2 linked regions of the Pyxidicoccus xibeiensis genome follow. The protein of the gene in region 1 interacts with the protein of each later gene in a pairwise test. Links are inferred from orthologs where the notes say so. Each region holds a gene or a part of one and is shown in the gene's direction. Other genes may lie near its edges.

Evidence for each region.
Region 2: the proteins of lpdA (region 1) and odhB interact in binary tests that used the Escherichia coli proteins (3 or more experiments, as listed by UniProt). The link is inferred for Pyxidicoccus xibeiensis from one-to-one orthologs.

The regions. Positions count from the first base shown.
Region 1 is NZ_JAJVKV010000002.1:558,853-564,815, forward strand. The notes cover bases 1,300-4,287. They hold lpdA (dihydrolipoyl dehydrogenase), read left to right. Parts: upstream 1,300-2,088; coding sequence 2,089-3,486; downstream 3,487-4,287. Other genes in these bases: LXT23_RS49645 (hypothetical protein), read right to left, coding at 1,300-2,008; lipA (lipoyl synthase), read left to right, coding at 3,773-4,287. Also shown: bifunctional phosphoribosyl-AMP cyclohydrolase/phosphoribosyl-ATP diphosphatase HisIE, read left to right, coding at 1-112; LXT23_RS10320 (DofB protein), read left to right, coding at 397-846; more of LXT23_RS49645, read right to left, coding at 866-1,299; more of lipA, read left to right, coding at 4,288-4,702; LXT23_RS10340 (dihydrolipoamide acetyltransferase family protein), read left to right, coding at 4,783-5,963. UniProt on the Escherichia coli protein: Lipoamide dehydrogenase is a component of the glycine cleavage system as well as of the alpha-ketoacid dehydrogenase complexes.
Region 2 is NZ_JAJVKV010000028.1:3,304-9,277, forward strand. The notes cover bases 2,107-5,105. They hold odhB (2-oxoglutarate dehydrogenase complex dihydrolipoyllysine-residue succinyltransferase), read left to right. Parts: upstream 2,107-3,001; coding sequence 3,002-4,210; downstream 4,211-5,105. Other genes in these bases: LXT23_RS48010 (2-oxoglutarate dehydrogenase E1 component), read left to right, coding at 2,107-3,012; LXT23_RS48020 (cold-shock protein), read left to right, coding at 4,402-4,608; LXT23_RS48025 (S9 family peptidase), read right to left, coding at 4,716-5,105. Also shown: more of LXT23_RS48010, read left to right, coding at 133-2,106; more of LXT23_RS48025, read right to left, coding at 5,106-5,974. UniProt on the Escherichia coli protein: E2 component of the 2-oxoglutarate dehydrogenase (OGDH) complex which catalyzes the second step in the conversion of 2-oxoglutarate to succinyl-CoA and CO(2).

The DNA.
Region 1 (5,963 bases):
CGCCGTGGAGGAGGCGGCGGACGTGCTCTACCACGTGCTCGTCGCGGTGAAGCCGCTGGGCCTCACGCTGGAGGACGTGAAGGCCGTCCTCGCCCGGCGCGCCACGCGCTGAGCCGCTCCGCCGTGAGCGGATCAGGCGCCGCCGCGCACGCGCCAGGGTCGGGACTTTCAAGGGCTTCCTGAGTCTCAGAGGGAATAGAGGCCCCGTGTCAGCCCCGACCCGGACGTTTTGTCCGCCAGGACTGCAGCCTGACAGCATGGCTGCCACGCAATGTGGATCAGGGGTTGCTCCCACTCTCTTCAACGTGAGGGGTGTTCCTGCTACACATTCCCCCGCTGGCGGAGTGGAGATCGCCGGCCGGGCGCTTGCAAACCGTCCGCCTCACCGGAGGCATCGTGAACGGCCCCACCTACAAGGCTGAAATCATCGACCGCGTCATCTTCTCCCGCTGGCCGAATCCTCCGACCAAGGAGGATGTCACGGCGATGCTCGGACAGATGCAGGACGCGTCCAAGCGGCTCAACGCGAACCTCATCTACGTCGGCTCCGTCAGCCCCAAGTCCAAGGTCCCCGACGCGTCCGAGCGCGCCGTCCTCAACCAGTTCCTCCTGGATGCGCGCCGCACCTGCGTGGAGCAGGCGTGGCTCATCTACGAGGGCACGGACCTGCAGCACAACCTCCAGCGCGTCATCATCTCCGGCGTGCTGATCCTCACGCGCACCTTCGACAACTTCCTGTCGGTGGCGAAGTCGGGCGACTCCATCGTCAAGGACGTGAGCGCCGTCCTGAAGAAGGACGCGGCCCCCATCTTCGCGATGGCCAAGGAGAAGGGTCTCCTCGGCTGAGGTCGGCGGTCCCCGGGGCTCAACGAGCGCCGTGGACCTCCAGCTCCTGTACCTGCCCGTCCGCACGCTCCGGGAAGACGCTCACCGCGTCCACGTCGAGCAGCGGCACGGGCAGCTCGCAGCGCTCCCACTGGCCGGTGCCCTGGTAGCGGCACACGGTGGGGTTGACGAAGGAGAAGCCTCGTTCCGGGTCCTTCATCCCCGCGCCCTCGGGCGTGCGGACGATGGCCCTCAGCGTGCCGGGGCCCTTCGCGCGAATCCGGAGGGACGTGAGCTGCTTCAGCGTGGGGGTGTACCCCGCGCGCAGCGCCCCGTCCGCCGCCCAGCGCTTCCCAGGCGAGGCGTTGCTCACCGGGACGCCCGTATTCACGTCCCGGTCGAAGGCCTGCCGCGCGGGCTCCGCGCCCGTCACCAGGTCCGGCTCCACGGCGCCGCTCTCCACGGTGGGCGCGGCGGCGATCGCCACCAGCATCGGCGCTTCCTTGACGCCCTGCTGCACCGCGGCGGCGCGCACCACGGCGGCGGGCAGGTGGTCGCCCCTGCCGCACTCCGGCGCGAGCTCCAGGAGGATGGCGCGCACCGCGGGCTCCAGGGGGACGTCGGACTGGGCGGCGGGCACGAGGGCCAGGCGGACGAGCGAGGTACAGGCGGCCGCCGCGGCGCTTCCGGCGTGCCGCAGGTTCCAGCGCAGGTCCGCGAGGTCCGGCTGCCGGCCGATGGCCGCCTCGAGCAGCGCCTGCGCCACGCTCTGGGCGCAGTGGTTGGCGGTGGCCGGGCAGCGCTCGCAGAGCGAGGCCAGCAGCCCCCTCAAGGGGGCGTCCTCACCCGCGGCGAGGGGCGCTCGCACGGAGAGCGCGGTGCCGAGCTCACAGGCGCGGGGGGGCGGCTGGGGGCAGGCGTCCATCCGCTGGCGGGCCTCGGCCTGGACGCGGGCGTCCTGGGGGGCACGCAGGGCGGCGTCCAGGGCGCGCTCCAGGGGGCGACACTCGGGGGAGGGGACGAGGGGGGCGGCCTGGGAGGCGTCGCCGGTGGCGGTCTTCGGGGCGCGCTCCTCTGGCCGTGGCCCAGGCGTCACATCCTGGTGCGTCACCCACCACAGGCGTCCGAAAGCGATGAGCGCTACCAACATCAAGAGGAGGGTTCGGAGCGGGAAACGGCGCACGAGCAAACTCCTTGATTCCTACCGGGACCGGGGGTTATCAGCCCCCCCGGGTTACATCCGCAAGAGTTACGGAGGCGTGCGTGGCTGAGACGTTCGACGTGGTGATCATCGGTTCGGGCCCTGGCGGCTACGTGGGCGCCATCCGCGCGGGTCAGCTCGGATTGAAGACGGCCATCATCGAGAAGGACAAGCGGCTGGGCGGCACCTGCCTCCACCGGGGCTGCATCCCCACCAAGTCCCTCCTGTGGACCGCGGAGCTGTTCCACCACGTCAAGGAGGCGGCCGACTTCGGCATCGACGTTTCCAGCCCGACCATCAACTGGGCGAACGCGATGAAGCACAAGAACAAGGTGGTCACCAAGGGAGCCGGCGGCATCGACTTCCTGATGAAGAAGAACAAGGTGACGGTGGTCAAGGGCCATGGCCGCATCGCCGGCAAGGGCAAGGTGGAAGTGACGGCCGAGGACGGCACCAAGCAGGTCCTCGAGGCGAAGAACATCATCATCGCCACCGGCTCCGTCCCCAAGTCCCTGCCCAACGTCCCGGTGGACCACAAGCGGGTGATGAACAGCGACTCCATCCTGGAGATCGACCGCATCCCCAAGAGCATCATCGTCCTGGGCGCCGGCGCGGTGGGCTGCGAGTTCGCCTCCGTCTTCAACCACGTGGGCAGCAAGACCTCCATCGTGGAGTACATGCCCGCGCTGCTGCCCATCGAGGACGCGGACATCTCCAAGGAGCTGGAGAAGATCTTCAAGCGCCGCGGCATCGACGTGCACACCGGCTCCGCGGTGGAGAAGGTGGAGCACACGGCGGATGGCGTTCGCGTCACCATGAAGGTGGGCAGCGAGACGAAGACGCTGGAGGCGGAGCTGCTGCTGTCGGCGGTGGGCCGCGCGCCCGTCACCGAGGACTGCGGTCTGGACAAGACGAGCATCAAGCCCGAGCGCGGCTACATCAAGGTCGACTCGATGATGCGCACCACCGAGCCCAATGTGTACGCGGTCGGTGACGTCATCCCCACGCCGATGCTCGCCCACATGGCCAGCGCCGAGTGCGTGGTGGCGGTGGAGCACATCGCCGGGAAGAACCCGCAGCCCATCAACTACGACCTGACCCCGTCCGCCACGTACTGCTACCCCGAGGTCGCCTCGGTGGGCCTGACGGAGAAGAAGGCCAAGGAGCGCGGCTACGACGTGAAGTTCACCGTCGCCCCGTTCGGCGCGGTGACGAAGTCGGCCATCTCCAACGAGTCCATCGGGATGATCAAGATCATCTCCGACAAGAAGTACGACGAGGTGCTGGGCGTGCACCTCATCGGCCCGCACGCCACCGAGCTGCTGGCCGAGGCGTGCGTCGCGCTGAAGCTGGAGATCACCACCGAGGAGCTGGCGGGCACCATCCACGCGCACCCGACCCTGTCGGAGATCATGCACGAGGGCGCCGAGGCCACGCTGGGCCACCCGCGCCACTTCTAGTCGCGCGCCGCGCCGCTTCCGGGCCCCCAGGTGGGTCCATCAGGCCGTCCCGGGCTCCACGCCCGCGGGCGGCCTGTCCATTTCCGGGGGCACGTGCACCGGCAGGCCCTGCCCGCAGCCTGGGCATCCGGGCGTGGCGGTGCTTCCCCCGCCTGGGCTGCCTGCCCGCCGCCAGGGCATTAGTAGGGAGACGACAACATGGAAGCCGCTGGCGGGTGCTGACGCCTCGCGTTAGAGGCTTCCCGCTTGAACGTCTTTCGCCCAACCCATAGAAGGCCCGCGATCCATGGCGACTCCCGACCGGTTTCCTCTCCCCCAGGTGACTGAGACCACCCGCAAGCCGGAGTGGCTGAAGGTGCGGCTCCCGCACGGTGAGGGGTACGAGCGGGTCAAAGCCATCGTGAAGCGCACGAAGCTGGCCACGGTGTGCGAGGAGGCCCGCTGCCCGAACATCGCCGAGTGCTGGGGCGGCGGCACGGCCACCGTCATGCTGATGGGCGAGGTGTGCACGCGCGCGTGCCGCTTCTGCCATGTGAAGGTGGGCGCGCCTCCGCCGCTGGACCCGATGGAGCCCATCCATCTGGCCCAGGCGGTGAAGGAGATGAACCTGGAGTACATCGTCGTCACATCGGTGAACCGTGACGACCGGCCGGACGGTGGCGCCAGCCACTTCGCGTCCGCCATCCGCGAGCTGCGCCGCGAGAGCCCGAAGACCATCGTCGAGGTGCTCATCCCCGACTTCAAGGGCGTGGAGAAGGACCTGACCACGGTGGCCGAGGCCAGGCCGCACGTGGTGGCCCACAACGTGGAGACGGTGGAGCGCCTCACCCCGACGGTGAGAGACCGCCGCGCCACCTACCGCCAGTCGCTGCGCGTGCTGGAGTACCTCAAGAATCGCCCCGAGGGGCTCTACACCAAGACGTCCGTCATGGTGGGCCTGGGCGAGACGGACGCGGAGCTGGAGCAGACCTTCAAGGACCTGCGCGGCGTGGGCGTGGACGTGCTGACGCTGGGGCAGTACCTCCAGCCGTCGCAGTACCACCTGCGGGTGGAGCGCTTCGTCACTCCGGCCCAGTTCGAGTCGTACAAGAAGCTGGCCGAGTCCTACGGGTTCCTCTACGTGGCCTCCGGTCCGCTCGTGCGCTCCAGCTACCGCGCGGCGGAGTTCTTCATGAAGGGCCTGATGGAGCGCGAGCGCATCGAACGCCTCGGCTGACCGGGGCGTGGCCGCGCGTGGACGAGACCTTTCGATTCGTGGCTTGACGCACACCCCATCCCTCGCGGAAAGACGACCCCATGGCGATCTTCGAATTCAAGCTCCCCGACCTCGGTGAAGGCGTGATGGAGGGCGAGCTGGTGAAGTGGCACGTGAAGGAGGGCGACCCGGTCAAGGAGGACCAGGTGCTCGCCGAGGTCATGACGGACAAGGCCACCGTCACCGTCCCCAGCCCCAAGGCGGGCCGTGTCGTGAAGACGCACGGCAAGGAAGGGGAGATTGCCAAGGTCCACCAGCTGCTCGTCACCCTTGAGATCGAAGGCGCTGCGCCGGCCCAGTCCGCGGGCCACGGTGCGCATGGCGCGGCGGCGGCTCCGGCCGCGGCGGTGGCGGCTCCTGCGGCCGCTGCGGCGGCGGGGGCGAATGGCGCGGGTGCTCCGGCGACGAAGGTGCTGGCGACGCCGGTGACGCGGCGCATGGCGCGTGAGCATGGGCTGGACCTGTCGACCATCGCCGGCTCGGGCCCGCAGGGGCGGGTGACGAAGGCGGACGTGGTGGCGGCGCTGGAGGGTGGCTCGGAGAAGAACGTGGTGGCGGAGAAGGCGCCCCAGGCGGCCCGTCCCGCGGCGCCGGCCGTGTCCACTGGTCGCGCGGACGAGCGCGTCCCGCTGCGCGGCCTGCGCAAGAAGATCGCCGAGAAGATGGTGCGGTCGAAGTTCACGATGCCGCACTTCGCCTTCGTGGAGGAGGTGGACGCCACGGAGTTGGTGGCCCTGCGCGCGCGGCTCAATGCGCAGCTGGCAGCGGCCGGTGAGAAGACGAAGCTCAACTACCTGCCGTTCATCATCAAGGCGACCATCGCGGCGCTGAAGAAGTTCCCGCACCTCAACGCGAACTTCGACGAGGCCTCGCAGGAGCTGGTGGTGCGCGGCGAGTACAACATCGGCATGGCGGTGGCGACGCCGGACGGCCTCACCGTGGCGGTGGTGAAGGACGCGGACCGGCTGACGCTGGCCGAGCTGGCGCAGGAGACGGCGCGCCTGGGCGCCGCCGCGCGCGAGCGGAAGCTGAAGATGGAGGAGCTGACGGGCGGCACCTTCACGATTACGTCGCTGGGCCAGAGCGGCGGCCTCTTCGCCACGCCCATCATCAACCACCCTGAAGTGGGCATCATGGGCGTGCACAAGCTGAAGCAGCGCCCGGCGGTGAAGGACGGCCTGGTCGTCGTGCGCGACATGATGAACCTGTCGCTGTCGTGCGA
Region 2 (5,974 bases), on another replicon or contig:
GCGGCCTCTTGGGGAAGGGGGAGGTAGAAGAGAACGCGCTGTCTACCATTCCTCCAGACTGGAGCGGGACGAAACCCGGGCGCCGCAAAAAACCCCCAACGGGGCGCCCTTCCAGTAAAAGACGACACCGCCATGGCGAATTTCCAGGACACGTTCCTTTCCGGCGCCAACATCGACTTCATCGAAGGGCTCTACGCCCGGTTCCTCGAGGACCCCGCCAGCGTGGATGCCAGCTGGCGCGAGGTGTTCGAGCGCAACGATGGCGCCGGTCGACCCATCTTCAGCACCCAGGTGCTGGAGGCGGCCCCGCCGGCCCCCTCCAAGCTCAATGGCAAGGCCACCGCCCAGGCCGTGCAGACGGCCGCACCGGCCGCCGCGGCGCCGGCTCCGGCCGCCGCCGCCCAGGACGTCATCGGCGTGCAGGCCAAGGTGGACCAGGCCGTCACCGCCTTCCGCCTGCGCGGCCACCTGCGCGCGAAGCTGGACCCGCTGGGCCGCCCGCGCCCTCCGCTGGAGCACGTGGCGGACATCAGCATGGTGGACGACGCCCACTTCTCCGCCCGCGAGCGCGAGCAGGTGGTGGAGGGCAACAACGTCTTCCCCGAGCAGCGCGTGCGCCTGGGTGAATTGCTCGGGCGGCTGCACCGCACGTACACCGGCAGCATCGGCGTGGAGTTCATGCAGATGCTCGACAGCCAGCGCCGCCGCTGGCTGATGCAGCGCATGGAGCACAGCGAGAACCGCACGGACTTCTCCGTCGAGGACCAGCGCCACATCCTCACCCAGCTGTCCTACGCCGAGGGCTTCGAGCACTTCCTCCACACGAAGTACGTGGGCGCCAAGCGCTTCAGCCTCGACGGTGGCGAGGCCCTCATCCCCATGCTGGACGCGCTGGCGGAAGTCGGCAGCGGCATGGGCCTGAAGGAAATCGTCATCGGCATGGCCCACCGCGGCCGCCTCAACGTGCTGACGAACATCCTGGGCAAGAAGCCGGACCAGATCTTCAGCGAGTTCGACGGCCCCAGAGACCCCAAGGCCTACCTGGGCCGCGGCGACGTGAAGTACCACATGGGCTTCTCCTCGGACCGCACCACGCGCCAGGGCCGCTCGGTGCACCTGTCGCTGGCCTTCAACCCCAGCCACCTGGAGGCCGTCAATCCGGTGGTGGAGGGCCGCGTGCGCGCCAAGCAGGACCGCGGCGGTGACGCCGAGCGCACCGGCGTCATGCCCCTGCTCATCCACGGCGACGCCGCCTTCATGGGCCAGGGCGTGGTGGCCGAGACGCTCAACCTGTCCGGCCTCAAGGGCTACACCACCGGCGGCACCGTCCACGTCGTCATCAACAACCAGGTCGGCTTCACCACCGACCCGCACGACTCGCGCTCCTCCATCTACGCCACGGCCATTGCGCAGATGCTGGACATCCCCATCTTCCACGTGAACGGGGACGACCCGGAGGCCTGCGTCCACGTGGCGCGCCTGGCCACCGAGTACCGGCAGACCTTCAAGAGCGACGTCGTCATCGACCTCATCTGCTACCGCCGCTACGGCCACAACGAGGGCGACGAGCCCTCGTTCACGCAGCCGGCGATGTACGACATCATCCGCAAGCACCCCACGGTGCGCACGCTCTACGCGGCCTCGCTGGCGGAGAAGGGCCGGATTCCGGCGGAGGAGTCCGAGGCCATCAAGCAGCGCTGCCAGCAGGACTTCGACGCGGCGCTCACCCGCGCGCGGCAGGAGAGCCAGTTCAAGGAGCCCAACGCGCTGGAGGGCCTGTGGAAGCCGTACCAGGGCGGCTCGCTCAAGAGCGCCCCGCAGGTGTCCACGGCGGTGGACCGGCAGACGCTGTGTGACGCGCTGAAGAAGCTGTCCACGCTGCCGGAGGGCTTCAACATCCACCGCGACGTGGAGCGCACCGTCATCAAGAAGCGCCTGGGCATGCTGGACAGCGGAGATTTGCAGTGGAGCGAGGGCGAGTCGCTGGCCTACGCCACGCTGCTGGCCCAGGGCTACAACGTCCGCATCACCGGCCAGGACAGCGAGCGCGGCACCTTCAGCCACCGCCACGCGGTGCTGCACGACATCCAGACGGGTGAGGAGTTCGTCCCCCTGCGCCAGTTCGTCACCGGCAAGGGCGGCTTCCACATCCACAACAGCGCGCTGTCGGAGATGGGCGTGCTGGGCTTCGAGTACGGCTACAGCCTGGACGTCCCGGACGGCCTGACGGCCTGGGAGGCCCAGTTCGGCGACTTCGTCAACGGCGCGCAGATCATCATCGACCAGTTCATCGCCGCCGGTGAGAGCAAGTGGCGCCGGCTCAGCGGCATCACCCTGCTGTTGCCGCACGGCTACGAGGGCCAGGGCCCGGAGCACTCCAGCGCGCGCCTGGAGCGCTTCCTGGACCTGTGCGCCGAGGACAACATCCAGGTCTGCTACCCCACCACGCCGGCGCAGATCTTCCACCTGCTGCGCCGCCAGGTGCTGCGCCCCGTGCGCAAGCCGCTGGTCATCATGTCGCCCAAGAGCCTGCTGCGCCGGCCGGAGGCCACCAGCAAGCTGGACGAGCTGGCCGCGGGCACCTTCCAGGAGGTCCTCCTGGACCGGGTGGCGCCCGCGGGCGTCACGCGCCTCATCCTCTGCAGCGGCAAGGTGTACTACGACCTGGTGAAGGCCCGGGACGAGCGCAAGGACGACAGCATCGCCATCGTCCGGCTGGAGCAGCTCTACCCGTTCCCCTTCGACGAGCTGGCGGCCCTGGTCGCGAAGCTGCCCAAGCTCGCGGAGCTCCTCTGGGTGCAGGAGGAGCCCCGCAACGCGGGCGGGTGGCACTTCATGTTCCCCCGCCTGCACGACCTGGCGTCAACGCGCTCGCAGCAGCCGGTGAAGATCGGCTACATCGGGCGCGCGGAGGCCGCCAGCCCCGCTACCGGTTTCCCCAAGACGCACGAGTACGAGCAGCAGCTCATCATCGAGGAAGCCATCTTCCGAGGGACCAAGAATGGCCGTTGAACTGAAAGTGCCCCCCCTGGGCGAGTCCATCACCGAGGCTGTCGTCGGCAAGTGGAACAAGAAGCCGGGTGACGCGGTCTCCGCGGACGAGCCGCTCGTCGTCCTGGAGACGGACAAGGTCACCATCGACGTGCCCGCGCCTTCCGCCGGAACGCTGAGCAGCGTCTCCTTCAAGGAAGGCGACAAGGTCCGCGTGGGCGAGGTGCTGGGGCTCATCGAGGCCGGCGCCGGTGCCGCCGCCGCGAAGCCCGCGGCGGCCGCCACGCCCGCTGCCGCGCCCGCTCCCGCCGCCGAGGCCGCGGGCAGCGACGCGCGCATGACGCCCACCGCGCGCAAGGTGGCCGAGGAGAACCGGGTGGACCTCTCCCAGGTGAAGGGCAGCGGCGCCGGTGGCCGCATCACCAAGGAGGACGTGCTGGGCCAGCTCAACCGCCCCGCCACGCCCGCCCCCGCGCAGGCCCCTGCCCCGGCCCAGCCCGCGGGCCCGCGCCCCAACGCCGCGCGCGAGGAGCGCGTGCGGATGACGCCGCTGCGCAAGCGCGTGGCCGAGCGCCTCATCCAGGCCCAGTCCACCGCCGCCATGCTCACCACCTTCAACGAGGTGGACATGGGCGAGGTGATGGCCCTGCGCAAGAAGTACAACGAGAAGTTCCAGGCGAAGCACGGCGTGAAGCTGGGCTTCATGAGCTTCTTCGTCCGCGCCACCATCGAAGCCCTCAAGGCGTTCCCGCAAATCAACGCGGAAATCGACGGCGAGGACGTCATCTTCAAGCACTACTACGACATCGGCGTGGCGGTGAGCGGCAGCCGCGGCCTCGTCGTCCCGGTGGTGCGCGGCGCCGACAAGCTGGGCCTGGCGGAGCTGGAGAAGACCATCGCCGAGCTGGGCACCAAGGCGCGCAACGACAAGCTGACGCTGGCCGACCTGCAGGGTGGCACCTTCACCATCTCCAACGGCGGCATCTTCGGCTCCATGCTGTCCACGCCCATCCTCAACCCGCCGCAGACGGGCATCCTGGGCATGCACAACATCGTCGACCGCCCCATGGCCCGCGACGGCCAGGTGGTCATCCGCCCCATCATGTACGTGGCCCTCACCTACGACCACCGCCTGGTGGACGGCCGCGAGGCGGTGCAGTTCCTCGTGCGCATCAAGGAGTGCATCGAGGACCCCGAGCGCCTGCTGCTCGACGTCTGACGCAGCCCTGACGCGCCGCGGCTCACGGTGGGACGGTGAGTCGCGGGCTCGAAGCAACTCGTGTATTCCGGGCGGCCGGCTGGACTTCCAGTCGGCCGTTTCACTACAAAGCGGAGTGTCTCCCGGTAGTCGGGGGGCGGGAAGAACGGGCGGCTCTCCACCACGCCGCCCCGCAAGACTGAGGAAGTGCAATGGCAACCGGTACCGTGAAGTGGTTCAACGACGCGAAGGGCTTCGGCTTCATCACCCAGGACGGCGGCGGTGAGGACGTGTTCTGCCACCACTCCGCCATCAACATGGATGGCTTCCGCACCCTGGCCGAGGGCCAGAAGGTGGAGTTCGAGGTCACCCGCGGCCCCAAGGGCCTGCAGGCGCAGAACGTCCGCGCCGCGGGGTAACGCGTCCGTCTGCCACTCCTCACGGACTGGCCGATGAAAGGAGGCCCGGCCCCCCTACACCAGGGGACCGGGCCTCTTGCTTTTCCGGGGCGCTGGCGCTTCGGCGCCTACAGGTTGCGCTTGAAGTGGTCCATGACGCGCTCCCACTGGCGCTCGGTGACGAGCGGGTCGGGCACCATGTGCGTCAGGCCGCTGAGCGGCAGCAGCTCGTGCGGCTTGCCGGCGCGGAACAGCGCATCCGACAGCTTGAGGGTGTGGAAGAAGTACACGTTGTCGTCGGCGGTGCCGTGGATGAGCAGCAGCTTGCCGATGGGCTTGTCCTGCTTCGCGTAGGTGAGCAGCGAGCTGACCTCGTACGCCTTGGGCTGCTCCTGGGGCACGCCCAGGTAGCGCTCGGTGTAGTGGGTGTCGTAGTCGAGCCAGTCCACCACCGGGGCTCCGGCCACCGCGGCCTTGAAGACGTCCGGGCGCTTGAGGGCGCCCAGCGCGGCCATGTAGCCGCCGAAGCTCCAGCCCTGGATGCCCACGCGCTTGAGGTCCACCTCCGGCAACTCCTTCGCCAGCTCCTGGATGGCGGAGGCCTGGTCCTCAATCGTCGTGGTGGCGAAGTCGTGCTTCACCACGCGCTCCCAATCGGCGCCGCGCAGCGGGGTGCCGCGCCCGTCGAACTTCACGACGAGGAAGCCCTGGTCCGCCATCCACTGCGACATGAGGTGCGCGCCCATGCTCTGGTGGACGACGGTGGTGGTGGGGCCGCCGTACACCTCGACGATGACGGGCAGCTTCTGGCCCTTCTTGAAGTTGCGCGGGCGGGTGATGGAGGCCCAGAAGCGCTTCGGGCCCACCTGGCGGACCTCGAAGTTGGGGGTGAAGGGCGGCTCCTGGGCAATCTCCGGCAGCGTGCCCACGCGGGTGCCGTCCGCGCGCAGCACGTGCGACAGGGACATCGTCTTGGGGCCGCTGCTGTTGACGACCAGCAGCCCGCCGTTCTTCGACACGGAGCCGCCCTCGAGGGCCGGGCCGGCGGCGCCGGTGGACACCTTCTCCGGAGCGCCGCCGTCCTTCACGCGCCACAGGTAGCTCTCCGTGGGGTTGGCGCCGCCGTTGAAGTAGAGGGTGCCGTCCTTCTGGACGTAGCGCGCCAGCGAGCGGAAGCCCGCGTCGGGCTTCACCAGGCTCTTGTCCAGCGAGCCGTCTGCCTTGCGCAGCTCCACCTCGGGGCCGCCGTTGCGCTCGGTGTACCAGAGGAAGCCGCTGCCATCCTCCTTCCACAGCGGGAAGTCCTGGTCCAGGTTGAGCCAGGCCTTGTCCGTCTCCGTGAGCAGCTCGCGCGTCTTGCCGGTGGCCGGGTCCACCGCGAGCAGCT